One region of the Anoxybacillus sp. TBDG-1 genome, then DNA from elsewhere that is predicted to be linked to it. Evidence: riboswitches for the same ligand, from Rfam matches in the RefSeq annotation. Region 1 holds a riboswitch; the other holds the start of a gene.
What was found. Region 1 has a riboswitch for S-adenosylmethionine ahead of mtnW (2,3-diketo-5-methylthiopentyl-1-phosphate enolase). Riboswitches for the same ligand answer to the same signal wherever they lie in the genome.

Region 2: it holds a riboswitch for S-adenosylmethionine, as region 1 does, so the genes downstream of both, ACYQY7_RS03745 (methionine biosynthesis PLP-dependent protein) here and mtnW (2,3-diketo-5-methylthiopentyl-1-phosphate enolase) in region 1, are expected to answer to the same signal.

The regions. Positions count from the first base shown of each region.
Region 1 is NZ_JBTZSY010000017.1:24,457-35,893, reverse strand. Features, by position in the region: gene ACYQY7_RS07060 (amino acid permease) at 1-902, shown strand, start outside; gene ltrA (group II intron reverse transcriptase/maturase) at 974-2,230, opposite strand; gene ACYQY7_RS07050 (membrane lipoprotein lipid attachment site-containing protein) at 2,827-3,417, opposite strand; gene ACYQY7_RS07045 (matrixin family metalloprotease) at 3,436-3,981, opposite strand; gene ACYQY7_RS07040 (ATP-binding protein) at 4,186-5,601, shown strand; gene ACYQY7_RS07035 (ZIP family metal transporter) at 5,613-6,347, shown strand; gene ACYQY7_RS07030 (DMT family transporter) at 6,360-7,211, shown strand; gene ACYQY7_RS07025 (1,2-dihydroxy-3-keto-5-methylthiopentene dioxygenase) at 7,220-7,756, opposite strand; gene ACYQY7_RS07020 (methylthioribulose 1-phosphate dehydratase) at 7,769-8,377, opposite strand; gene ACYQY7_RS07015 (2-hydroxy-3-keto-5-methylthiopentenyl-1-phosphate phosphatase) at 8,374-9,030, opposite strand; gene mtnW (2,3-diketo-5-methylthiopentyl-1-phosphate enolase) at 9,027-10,250, opposite strand; SAM riboswitch class I at 10,311-10,420, opposite strand; gene ACYQY7_RS07005 (aminotransferase class I/II-fold pyridoxal phosphate-dependent enzyme) at 10,510-11,437, opposite strand, start outside.
Region 2 is NZ_JBTZSY010000007.1:47,475-50,507, reverse strand. Features, by position in the region: gene ACYQY7_RS03750 (DODA-type extradiol aromatic ring-opening family dioxygenase) at 1-725, opposite strand, end outside; SAM riboswitch class I at 929-1,036, shown strand; gene ACYQY7_RS03745 (methionine biosynthesis PLP-dependent protein) at 1,108-2,211, shown strand; gene metC (cystathionine beta-lyase) at 2,215-3,033, shown strand, end outside.

The sequences.
Region 1 (11,437 bases):
CAACGAAAGTGCTCGGCTTTTTCTTATTCATTGTTATCGGGCTGTTCGCCTTTGAAAAAAGCTATATCCAACCGTTTGTTTCTCCGCGTTACGATGAAGCAGGTCATACGCTCGGACTTCTTTCACAAATCAACAACGTCGCATTAAGCACGCTTTGGGCGTTTATCGGCATTGAATCGGCGATCGTCTTCGCTTCACGGGCACGCAAACAAAGCGATGTGAAACGCGCAACGATTGTCGGTTTATTTATTGCCTTAGCGATTTACATCGGCATTAGCATCCTCGTCATGGGACTGTTAAAACAAGAAGCGCTTATTCAATCTGAAAAACCACTCGTCGATGCAATCGGTACTGTATTAGGTCCTATCGGATCGCAACTGCTTGCCGGACTCGGTTTAATTAGTTTAATCGGCTCGACGCTCGGCTGGGTGTTTTTAAGTGCTGAAGTGCCGTATCAAGCCGCAAAACAACAATTGTTTATTCGCGCCTTTTTACGTGAAAACAAAAAAGGAATACCGAACTTTTCTTTAACCGTCTCAAACATCATTGCGCAACTATTTATTTTTTCAACGATTTCAAACTCGATGGCAGCGGCATTTGATTTCGTCATTTATATTGCGACATTATCGTATCTCGTTCCGTATTTCATCGCCTCCGTCTTCCAATTCAAGCTCGTTTGGACGGGTGAAACGTATAAAACGACGAAACAACGAATGACAGATGGCATCATCGCTCTTCTTGCGACTGTTTATTCCATTTGGCTTGTGAAAGCCGGAACGGCCGATATGAAAACATTTTTACTCGGCGTCGCCTTGCTTGCCAGCAGCTTGCTTTTTTACCCACTTCTTGTGAAGCAACATAACGAACAACCGAACAAACAAAAACAATCAGCAATCGAGTAGGAGGAGGTGATTAACCTCCGTCCTCTCACACCACCGTACGTACGGTTCCGTATACGGCGGTTCAATCAAGATCAATGACGCAAGAATTCGTAACGTTCTTGTAGACTTTTGAGCCCTTGGTCATTCCAGTAGGAGTTTCCAAGGGTTTTGTGTAAGATGGGGCTATTTGAAATACGCCAGTACCCCTTCCGACTATTTCCCCATTCATAGGCTTTCCACGAAGGAACTCCCAATTTGATCAAGTTTCGTATCCTCGTTTTTGGTGTTTTCCAATTTTTCCATAAGCACATACGAAGTCTTCGACGAATCCACCCGTCCATTTTCCGAAAGATTGATTTCGTATCTGCCAGCGCAAAGTACCCACACCATCCGAATACATACTGATTCAGTTTCTGAATTCGGTATTCCATGGAATATGGCATCTTTCTCGAGGTGATTTCTCGTACTTTCTTCTTCATTCGTTTGAGACTTTCCTCTGCCACTCGAATCTTGGGCTCTTCGGCATCGATAAAACTGAATCCCAGAAACTTTCGTTTCCAAGGACGGTCTACTGCCGACTTTTTCTCATTCACTTTTAGGCGAAGTTTACGTTCGATGAATCGTTGAACGCTTGCCATTGTTCGTTCCCCTGCCCTTTTTGATTTTACGTAAATGTTACAGTCGTCTGCGTAACGAACGAATTTATGTCCTCTTTTCTCTAATTCTTTATCCAGCTCATCAAGGACGATGTTGGAAAGGAGCGGACTTAATGGACCACCTTGTGGCGTTCCTTTCTCTGTACTTGAAACCACTCCATGAATCATGACACCCGACTGTAGGTATTTGCGGATTAGCTTCAATAACGGTTTATCGTGGATTCTTTTCGCCAATGTGCTCATAAGTCTGTCGTGGTTGACCTGATCAAAGAACTTTTCCAAATCGATGTCTACAACCCATCGGTATCCTTCTCTGATATATCCTTGTGCTTTCCTCACTGCATCATGGGCACTTCGATTTGGGCGAAAGCCATAGCTATGTTCGGAAAACATCGGGTCATATATCTTCGACAATACTTGGGCAATCGCCTGTTGAATCAAACGGTCTGTCACGGTTGGGATACCTAGTAGCCGAACACCGCCGTCAGGCTTCGGGATTTCGACTCTTCGGACAGGCATCGGTTCATAGGTACCTTTGAGAATCGCCTCCTTGATGGACTGCCAGTTTTCAACGATATGCGCTCGTAGGTTTTGTACGGGCATCTGATCTACTCCGTGGCTTCCCTTATTTTGTTCTACTCGTTTCAATGCGAGGAGCATATTCTCCCGTGACAAGATTTGATTCAAAAGCATCGTTCCTCTTCCTTCCGTAAATAGCTGATCTTCTTATGCCAGTCGTCACTCCACCCTCCAAAAGATCCCCCACGGGATTCACCGTTTCCTTTCTCTTGGGAGGTACAATGTTTTCTGTGTTCATCATGACGAACTGAATGCCAAGGGCTATTTTCTCTTGATTGTTCAGTCCTTCCGAATCGTTCTAGACCGATTCGTACTATGACCTCTGCTGACTTCTGATGGTTCAGCTACTTATCGCTAAGTAGGTTGTGAAGGGTACTTCACGTATCCATCAGACCTCCTCGGGTAAGAGTGCAATCTTTCCTTCCATCTATCTGCTTCATTTACTCTGTATCACCTTCGGCAGAAAGGACTTTGTTTTGTTTAGCAAACTCATCCAATGATACCTAGCCTTATATGAAGTTCGTGTTCCTCAGACCGGAAGTTTGCCGCTCGCTTCCTTCAGATTCCGCGTCGCCACGGACACCCTTGCGTTAAGCTAACTGCTACTTCTGCCTTCGCAGTTCGGGACTTTCACCCTAGAGATTGCACCCATGCCGAGCGCACTAACAAAACCCCCGCCCATTTGGCGGGGGTTCATGGTCTCACCATCTTTATTCTTTATATTTTTTTCTTGCCTCTTCAAATATTCGATTTAGTTTTTCAATTTGTTTATTACTTGCTTGCTTACTACCGTTCAAATGACCGTCGTATTCGATTTCATTACTCTCTAATGGCACTTTTCCATAATAAACACCTTTAATCGTATACTCATCATGTGTCGTACTTTTTCTTAAAAACAACAGATAGCTTTTATTATCTTTCATCAACTGGTACCCTGCCGAACCGTACATTGTATTAGCCTTTTTATCAAACGCTCCGTTCTCCATAACTTTTATGATATTACCCTTATTTAACGCGTATCCCTTTTCATTTTTAAACACTTTTTTGATCTCAACATCACTTATCGTGTAAAAACCCGTCACCATATCGCCATCTTTATCGAAATAACTCTCTCCATTTTTTTTCGTACCTATCAAAATAACTTCACTATCATTCTCCATTTCTTCTAAATAATTGTATTCGTCTATAATTTTCGACTCACTATGAACATATTTTGTATTCACATTGCTTAGTTCAGATTGTGTATTGTTACAGGCAGACAAAAATAAAATGGTAAAAAAAAGAAAAATAATCTTTTTCATCAGGCTACTTCCTTTCCACTAATAGATAGCATTTATTCCATTCCAATCATCACTTTGCGGATACTCATCATTTAGAAAACCTTTCGAAAGCATGATAGCACGAACATCATCTTCATGATCTAATCCTAAAGCATGCCCTATCTCATGAGCTGTCGTTTCTCTCGTTTGAACCCAAGATAACTTTTGAAAACCCGGTAAATACATTCTCAACTGCGACTTATCGTATGTACAATCCCAACAAGCAGTCACTTGTCCCAACCAGTTCACATGATAGTTAATACAATCAGCGACAACGGAACCCATATCCTTCGTACTAGCCCACCATTTATAGTTAGCTTGGGAGGCATCGTACGTTCTAGTCGTACCAATAAGAGAAGAACTATTAAACGCTTCTGAACCATAAACCGCTCTCGCTTCATAACCAGCATTAATAACCGACGAATCGATCCAATATTTTAGCGAGTTTGGATTCCTATATTTGCCACCAAATAGCTCATAAGCACGAACACTGCTACTAGGAATCAAGTATAACATGATAATAACGAAAAAAGTCAATCTTCTCACATCCGCTTCCTCCTAGAAATCTTTTACTTTTTTAAAGCCTAGTTTATTGTATCATTTTTTTTTTGCAAATTGCTTTTTAACCAAAATATATTTCTGTACTTGTCAATAAACATACTCTATTTAATACGGTTATCATTTTCTCAGTCTTTTTCACATGTTTATGTTATAATATTCCTTGAATTTTGTTTTGTTGAGGGAGCATATATGGGGAGAGAGAAAATGAAACGATGGCTGTACATCTTGCTTGTCATTGTGCCGTGCCTTGTAGGGAGCGCATGGATTGTGCTTTGGCAAGATGAACAACATCAGCAACAACTCGTCGAAGAAACGCGCATGTTTGCGAATATACATAAAAACGATTTAGATCGCTTTCTTGCGGAAACGACGGCCCGGCTTGAAACATTGGCGCTCGTGATCAGCAAACATGTGACAAAGCTAGAAAAAGAAGAAATTAATAATTTGTTGCAACAGCTGCAAAAGCAAGACGTTCGCTTTGAACGCATTTCGTTTTTTTCTGAAAGTACAAATGAGGCAATGCAGTTAGCGAAGGCGACAAAACAAACGATCATCGACAGCCAGCATACAGCGACGATTGTCACACCAATTATATATGAAAAAACAAATGAAACAGCTGGCTTTTTAGTAGCAGAGTTACGGACAAATTATATAAAACATCGGATAAAAATTATTGATCCAAATACGTCATTTCGCTTATACGATGAGAATGGCACCGTCCTTCTCACAACAAATCAACTTCGTTCGTCAAACCAGACGGTGATCGTGCATTTAAATCACGCACCGTGGATGATTGAGGCGAACGTGCCAAGCGTAAGTATAAAACAAAAGATGCAAACGGCTCTTCCATATATTTTGTCGCTCATCGTTTTCATTCATATCATTTGGTTGTTCATTCAATATTGGCTGCTTAAGCGACAAACGATGATCGAGCGCATGGAAACGGAAGCACAAAAGCTTGAATTAGTCGGTACGCTCGCCGCAAGTACCGCGCATGAAATTCGCAATCCGCTCGCTGGCATTAAGGGGTTTATTCAACTATTAAGTGAAAAACATAAAGATAACGAATCACAACTTTATTTTTCCGTCATTCAAAACGAAATTGCACGCATTAACGACATCGTGAATGAATTTTTAATTCTCGGCAAGCCAACGGCGCAAAAACTTGAAACGTGCGATCTCAATTGCATCGTACAAAGCATTCATCCGATGATTGAGTCGCAAGCGCATTTCCATAACATCACGTATACGTTTCATCGTGCCGATGTGCCGCTTCCGATTCGCTGTTCAAAAGACCATGTAAAACAAGTCGTATTAAATTTAGCAAAAAACGCAATCGAAGCAATGCCAAATGGCGGACAACTGACAATTTCTCTTACGAAACAAAACGATTGGGCGGTGTTGCACGTCGCTGATACAGGTTGCGGCATGCCAAAACATGTGAAAAACAAACTTTTTCAGCCGTTTGTCACATCGAAACAAACAGGAACAGGGCTTGGACTCGTCATATGTAAACGCATCGTCGATATGCACGAAGGGACGATCGACATTCATAGTATAGAAAAGAAAGGAACGACGATTACCGTTCGTCTTCCTTTAAAATAGGAGGTGGAATGATGTTTGACATGCTGATCGGAAGCACATTATCCGCGCTAGCAACAGGGGCTGGCGCGATTCCGATTTTATTTTTGTCGCGCTCATTAACGCACAAATGGCGCGATATGTTGCTTGCTTTTACAGCTGGCATTATGATGGCCGCATCGATGCTCGGGTTAATTCCAGAGGCTCTTTCTTCTGGCACGTTTTTTGCCCTCGCGATCGGATTATGCATTGGGGTATTTACGTTAACGTTTCTTGAAAATATCGTGCCGCACATCGATTTAACCCATACAAAAAGCGGCATGAAGATGGACCAAAAAGCGTTGCTTGTGCTTGCGGCGATTACGCTCCACAACATTCCAGAAGGACTATCTGTCGGCGTGAGCTACGCTTCCGGCGAACAAACGCACATTGGCGATTTAATTGCGCTTGCGATCGGCTTCCAAAACGCGCCTGAAGGATTGCTCGTTGCGCTTTTTTTGTTTAATCAACATATTTCAAAAGGAAAAGCATTTTTCATGGCAACGGGAACGGGGCTCATTGAACTTGTCGCCTCTGTCATCGGCTTTTATTTAACGTCTGTCGTCGATGCGCTCGTCCCTTACGGATTAGCGTTTGCGGCTGGGGCGATGCTATTTATTATTTATAAAGAGTTAATCCCTGAAAGCCATGGGGATGGAAATGAAAAATCGTCAACGTATGCCTTTATTGTCGGGCTGTTAGTGATGGTGTTTTTAATTGAAACGTTTTAAAGGATGATGAACATGTCGAAATATTATATACTTCTTTTATTGACAAGCGCCTTATGGGGAGGCAACTTTGTCGCAAGCAAACTGCTTGTTGCGCACGCCTCCCCGCTTTCGCTAACGTTTATTCGTTGGACGATCGCCGTCCTTTTTTTATTTCCGATCGTGTTGAAAAAAGAACGATCCGTTCGTTTACAAAAGCAAAGTATCGTACCGCTTATAGCGATGGGGCTTTCAGGCGTCGTCTTATTTAACATGTTTATGTTTCAAGCGTTGCGCTATACATCTGCTGATCATGTTGGGTTAATTTCGACATTAAATCCGATCGCGATTGCGCTTGTGGCATACGCCGTCTACCGCGATAAACTCACGATTCAGCAATGGCTGGCGATGGTCGTCTCTCTCATTGGCGTGCTGATCGTGATGACGCACGGACAACTTCATCGTCTATCGGACGTAAACGTCGGGGATATATGGATGGTTGCTGCCGTCATCATTTGGGGCGTGTATTCTGCTTGCGCAAAAGCAGTTATGAAGTCGTATTCTCCGCTTGCGGCGACGTTTTGGTCCGGTGTGTTTGGCGTCATCGGATTGTTGCCGTTTCTTTCTTCTTTTTCCGTTCATGACGTCAACTTCTCATTTGTATTGGCGCTTTTATATACGAGCGTTGGGGCGACGGTGCTTGCGATGTTTCTTTGGAACGTCGGCGTGAAGCAAGTCGGTGCTACAACCGCTGGGATGTTTTTAAACTTCAATCCGCTTTTTACTGCGCTGTTTGCATACATATTACTTGACGAAATGTTAACCACACCACAATGGATCGGTTCATTGATTACGATTACAGGCGTCATTTTGTTCACAAAAAAATAGAAGGGGCGTTATTCCCCTTCTTTTTCTTCGTATGGATGTGCCACCCAACCAGACGGATCAATAAACAACCGAACAGCAACGACTTGGCGGTCATCCATTAATGTAAAGAAATGCGGGTTTCCTTCTGGAACAGAAATGACATCCCCTGCTTCAAGTTCAACGTCAAAGTAGCCTGTTTGTTCATCACCCTTAATAACAAAAATGCCATGACCGGCAACAATTGCCCGTACTTCGTCCTCTGTATGCGTATGCACTTGTTCAAATTTTTTCAACAGTTCTTCTAAATTTGGTGTTTGTTCACAGAGAGCGACAACGTCCCACGCTTGATAGCCTCTTCGCTTCGCTAAATCTTCAATTTCGGATTGAAACGTTGCTAAAATGTCCGCTTTTTCTTCGTCTGTTAATACGAATTTGTTTTGAAGATGAGCGGGAAGTTTCCTTGCATCCCAATGTTCATATAGCACTCCTTGCTTATTTAAAAACGCTGCGACGTTTTCCTTTCCTTCAATCACTTCGCCTGTGTTGCGCACTTTAATGACTGCCATACGTACTCACCCTTATCGTTTTAAAAGTAATAATTTGACGTGATACTGACATAAAAACTCGCAAGCTTCTAAACACTTTTTCGCTTCGAACGCATCTTTTCCCCAAACGGTAATGCCATGATTGCGAATAAGCACCCCCCCTCGATCTTCATGAACATGGTCGGCGAACGCTTTTGCTAACGTCGGAATATGGGCGAAATTCGGAATAATCGGCATGCGAAACGCCGCATTTTCTTCCCATAATCCGAACGCTTTAATCATTTCTTGATTTGTAAAAACGACTTCCCCTTCGTCTCCGTACCATTCGGAAATGATATTGTTGTCGACGGTGTGGACATGAAGCACACAACCGGCGTTCGTTTTATTGTAAATTTCAACGTGAAGTAACGTTTCCGCCGACGGTTTTAAATGCGTCGCCTCCGCTGGCTGTCCGTCTGCTCCGACAAGTAAAAAATCTTCCGCCGTTTCTTTTCGTTTATCTTTTCCGCTTGCGGTGACAAGAAACGTAAGCGGTTCATCGCTCACTTTGATCGACAAGTTGCCGCTTGTCCCCATAAACCAATCGCGCGCCGCCAGCTCTCGTTTCACTTCGGCAAGCTCTGCCCATTTTTGTTGTCTCACGCGATCGCCTCGCTTTCTTTTAACACGTCAATGACATCATAAAACGTCGTAAACGGCGTATGCGGCAAGTGAAGCTCACGGCATTTTTCAAGCAAAAAGTCGCGCGCAATGACGTAATCAGCTAGTTTAGCCGCCGCCAAGTCGGTAATCGAGTCGCCGATGACGATCGTTTTTGCCCCTTTTGGCGCTAGTTTACGAAGAAGCGACGGCTTGCAACAGCCGCAGCCGTTTTGACAATGTTCATCGCACGCATACGGCCACGTAATGCGGATCGTTTCCCCGCTAAAATCGGCGCTATTACAAAAAATCCGCTCTTTTTCAACGAGTCCATGAAGAAGCGGATACACGAAAAAGTCGATGCCGCCACTCACGATATAAAGCGGAATTTGCCGCTCATTCGTAAACGCGACAAACTCGGAAAATCCGTCGCGAATGCGGGCGGTGTCAAGCAAAAATTGCACGATATCTTCTTTCAGCGTCGTCGGCAACAGCGAAAACATGCGCCCGACGCCTTGTTGTACGGAACATCTTTGCGCAAGTACATCGTCTTTGATCGCTTCCCACTCCGATGGGGCGAACTGTTTCATAATCGCAATAATGTTATCGTTTAACGTAATCGTTCCGTCAAAGTCGCAAAAAATGACTGGCTTCATGATGCGCTCCCCCATAAATCAAGCGCTTGTTGCAACGGTTCGTTTTCTTTTGCTGCGTCATGGAGCGAACGCCCTGCAAGCACCGCTTCGACTGCGGCGCAAAACGCTTGCCCGCCGCCGACCGCTCCGCTTGGATGCCCGTGTACCCCGCCGCCTGCGTTAATGACGGAGTCGATGCCAAAGTCGCGCACGAGAAGCGGCACAAGTCCCGGATGAATGCCAGCCGATGGGACAGGGAACGCGCGCAAAAACGGCTCTTCTTTCGTTAATTCATCGCGAATCGCAAGCGTTTGTTCTTTTTCAAGGGCGACGCTTCCGTACGGTGACGGGAAGAGTGAAAAGTCCGCCCCTGCCATGCGCAACAATTTGCCAAGAAGCAAAGCGTAGCTCACGCCATATACGTGTGAGGAGGCGATCGCTCCGCTAAATGACGGATGCGCCATAATCGGCAAACGAATGTCATCATCTTCACGAAGCGCTTGCAACACATCAAGCCCATATGTAAACACGTTAAACAATAATACGTCCGCACCAAGCTCCGCTGCTTTTTTCGCTTTTTCTTTTAACTGAAACGTTTTTCCGGTTAAGTTCACCGCATATAACGTCCGATGCCCTGTTTGTTCGTACACGTCTTGTAACGCTTCTTTTCCTGCCACGATACGCTTGTCAAACGGCGTCAAGTCGTTGTCAAATAAAATTTCATCGTCTTTGACAAGATCGACGCCGCCGAGCGCTTGCAGCTTCAATTGTTCGGTGACGTATCGTAAATCGCGCCCGATGACCGCTTTAAAAATGCTCATGACGAGCGGACGTTGAAAGACGCCAAGTTTTTCGCGAATGCCGTCAATGCCAAAGCGCGGACCGGGAAACGCGCGCTTCAGTTCGTCCGAAAATGTTAAGTCAACAAGTTTAATCGTTCCATCCAGCGACAATTTGCCAAACGTCGTTGTTAAAATGGCTGGAAAATCAGCGCTAAAATTGACGCTCGGATATGAAATGCGCACGAGCGCACGTTTTAGTTTCTTTCCAAAAAACGTATTGACGCGCTCGTCTTCCTCTAGCTCCTCAATCGACTGAACGATTCCTTTATGTTTTTTTAACTGTTCCTGTTCCAGTTGCGGCAAATCGGTCCACGACCCGACAGTCAGTCCAAGCGCAATGCCTTCTGCTTTTTTAGCTAAATCTTTGTCGTCATGAATCAAATATGTTGCCGTAATCATATGCCCACCCCTTTACAAATAAAAAACCTCTTCATAAGAAGAGGCTTAATTGTTCGTCTCTTCTTATCTCTCAGCCTACTGCTGCGAGAATTAGCACCGTGCTTAAACAGCTGTTTAAGTCGGTTGCCGGGCTTCATCGGGCTCGTCCCTCCGCCTACTCTTGATAAGAATTCGCAATGTATGAAATTTTTTGAATGGTTCGTTTTTCATAAATTTAATTCGAATTATGACAGCAGTCTCTCATTTTGTCAATCATTTTTTAAAAAAGTTGTAGCCTCCCGATTCGTTCGACCGCTTCTTTTAGCCTTTCTTCGCTTGTCAGTAACCCTGTGCGCACGTAGCCTTCCCCATGTTCACCAAACCCGATCCCTGGGGCGACCGCAACGTGCGCTTTTTTGAGCAACAGGTCGGCAAACGTTTCTGACGTATAGCCGTTTGGCACCGGCAGCCAAGCGAAAAACGAACCTGATGGCGCTTGGACGTCCCAGCCGATGTCACGTAAAGCATGAATAAACGTATTTCGCCTTGCTTCATATGTGGCAACAAGCTCAGCGACACACTGTTGCGACTCGAGTAGCGCGACTGCTGCCGCTTCTTGAATAGCACCGAACATGCTGACGTACAAATGGTCTTGGAGCACGTTGATCGCTTCAATCATGCTTTCGTTGCCGACCGCAAAGCCGATGCGCCACCCTGCCATATTGTACGTTTTCGAAAACGTATAAATTTCAATGCCGACGTCTTTTGCCCCTTCGACTTGTAAAAAGCTGACCGGCTTTTTCCCATCAAAGCCAATCGCCCCGTATGCAAAATCGTGCACGACAGCGATATGATGTTTTTCAGCAAATGAAACGGTTTCTTGAAAAAACGATTGCGTTGCTGTCGCGCCTGTCGGATTGTTCGGATAGTTTAAAAACATGAGTTTTGCTTCGCGAACGACGTCTTTGTTTAGCTCATCGTAGTTTGGCAAAAAGCTGTTTTCCGCCCGCAACGGCATCATTTCCATGCGCGCCCGCGCAAGCACGACCCCCGACCAATAGTCTGGATAACCGGGATCGGGAACGAGTACGACATCGCCCGGGTTTAATAAACAAAGCGGCATTTCGACAAGCCCTGCTTTTCCGCCAAATAAAATGGCGACTTCTTTTTCTGGATCAATCGTCACCCCGTATTCGCGTTCGTAAAAC
Region 2 (3,033 bases), on a different contig from region 1:
TACTCGTATTCTCGGAATAAAACATGTGGCGAGCGATTGCCGGCTCCGTAAGCAATCCAGTACGGTGCTAAATGTTCTTGAGTCGGGACGGCTTGTTTAGCATAAGGGGCTTTTTCTTCATAGTGAAACACATCTTCACTATGGGCAGATGACTGGGCAAGCAACCAATCATCAAAGGCGACAGCCCAACAATCTACTTTTGTCCGTTCTTCCCAACGAAGCGCCATTAAATTATGCACTGTGCCACCACTACCGATGATCATGACACCTTCGTCACGCAACGGGCGTAACGCTTTACCAAGTTGAAATAGCTGCTTTGGTGTCCACGAAGGAACAACGGATGCCTGAACAATTGGAACGTTTGCTTTTGGAAATAGTCGGCTTAACAATACCCATGAGCCGTGGTCAAGTCCACGCTTCTCGTCGATATTGACGATGGGGGAGACGTGCCTCAGATGATGTTGGACGCGTTTGGCCCATTCGACTGAACCTTGTGCAGCATAAGTTACTTCATACAATTCACGTGGGAAACTGGAAAAATCATAAATCATTTCATACGTTCCGTCAATCGATGAAACGGTCGGTTGACGCGTCGTCCAATGTGCAGTAAATACAACGATTGCTTTTGCATCTATGCGTTTACCGAAAGTGGTTAAAAACGATGCATATGCGCTATCTTCAATAGCTAACATTGGTGATCCGTGCGCGAGAAATAAAGCAGTCATTATATTCCTCCTTCACTTTTGCCCCCACTTTACCATATATCGTTTTGATTTGTCTATTTTTACATGTGAAGTGCAAATATATGTGCCATATCTTTGATGGGATGCATGCTGTTTGTTGTTGAAAGGGGAATAAAAAACAGTTGCAATTTTGTTGGAAATGATGTACATTAATTAAAAATCAGAAAATTCGATATTGTTTTGCGTTCTTATCGAGAGAAGCGGAGGGACTGGCCCGATGAAGCTTCAGCAACCAGCCGGAAACGGTCAGGTGCTAAATCCAGCGAATTGGCGTTCAATTCGGAAGATAAGAAGAAGCGATTGTCTATGGACAAAAAAGCCTTCTTCTTTGAAGGCTTTTATTTTTTAGAAAGGAAGAGAGCGAATGAGTCATATCGAAACACGGTTAGCGCAAATTGGCAATCGAAGCGAGACAGCGACGGGGACGGTCAATCCGCCAGTATATTTTTCAACGGCGTATCGTCATGAAGGAATCGGACAATCGACAGGGTACGATTACATTCGAACCGGCAACCCGACAAGGCATATTGTCGAAGAAGCGATTGCACAGCTAGAAGAAGGAGATCAAGGTTTCGCTTGTAGTTCAGGCATGGCAGCGATTCAAACGGTGTTTGCGTTGTTTGAAAGCGGCGACCATTTTCTCGTTTCTGCCGATTTATATGGCGGGACGTATCGTTTGTTTGAAAAAGGATGGCGCAAATGCGGCATGACGTTTACATACGTCGATTTTCGCGATGTTGATGCGGTAAAGGCATATGTGACTGAAAAAACAAAAGCGATTTTTTTAGAGACGCCAACGAACCCTTTAATGCAAGAAGCGGACATCGAAGCGGTCGCGGCGTTTGCGAAACAACATGGGCTGCTTCTTATCGTCGATAATACGTTTTACACCCCTGTACTGCAAAAGCCGCTCACAAAAGGAGCCGATATCGTCGTTCATAGCGCGACGAAATATTTAGGTGGACATAACGATGTGCTTGCCGGGCTCATTGTCGCCAAAGGAAAACAATTGTGTGAACAGCTGGCGATGTATCATAACGCCATCGGTGCGGTGTTGTCTCCGTTTGATTCATGGCTGTTAATTCGCGGCATGAAGACGCTTGCGCTTCGCATGCGCCAGCACGAACAAAACGCAAAGGCGATATATGAATTTTTAGTCGAACATGAAGATGTGACGGACGTATTGTATCCGGGAAGAGGGGGAATGTTGTCGTTTCGCGTGCGCGATGAAAAGTGGGTGAATGCTTTTTTACGAAGCTTAAAGCTTATTACGTTTGCGGAAAGTTTAGGCGGTGTCGAAAGTTTTATTACGTATCCAGCGACGCAAACGCATATGGATATTCCAGAGGATGTTCGCATCGCCAATGGGGTGTGTAATCGACTGTTACGTTTTTCGGTCGGCATTGAACACGTTGACGATTTAATTGCCGATTTAACACAAGCGTTTCAACGCATGAAAGAGGTGTAAAAGATGGATGTGCAAACGCAACTCGTTCACAATAAATGGCAGATTGACGCGCAAACGGGCGCGGTGAGCGTCCCGATTCATCATGCGTCAACATTTCATCAGTTCGATTTTGATACGTTTGGAAAGTACGATTATAGCCGTTCGGGCAATCCGACGCGCGAGGCGTTAGAGGAGACGATTGCGGAATTAGAAGGTGGAGTGAGCGGTTTTGCGTTCGCTTCTGGCATGGCTGCCATTTCAACAGCATTTTTGTTGTTGTCAAAAGGGGATCACGTATTAATTACCGATGATGTGTATGGCGGAACGTATCGCATCTTCACCGATGTATTGAGCCGATTTGGGATTGAGCATACGTTTGTTGATATGACCGATTTAGATGCGGTAGCGCGTCACATTCGTCCGAATACGAAAGTCATTTATATGGAAACGCCATCGAACCCGCTATTGAAAATTACAGATATTCGCGGAGTTGTGAAGCTTGCCAAAGCGCACGGTTGTTTGACGTTTTTAGATAATACGTTTGCGACGCCTATTTTGCAGCGGCCGCTTGATCTCGGTGTCGATGTCGTTTTGCATAGCGCAACGAAATTTTTAGCGGGGCATAGCGATGTTGTGGCAGGGTTAGCGGTTGTAAAAGATGCGCGCTTGGCGAGAGAGCTGCGCAAACTGCAATATTCGTTCGGGGCGGTGCTTGGCGTGCAAGATGCGTGGCTTGTGCTGCGCGGGCTAAAAACGCTGCACGTTCGGCTCGATTACGCTTCCCGTTCGGCGATGCAGCTTGCGCAGTTTTTACATCGTCATCCGAAAGTGGCGCACGTGTAT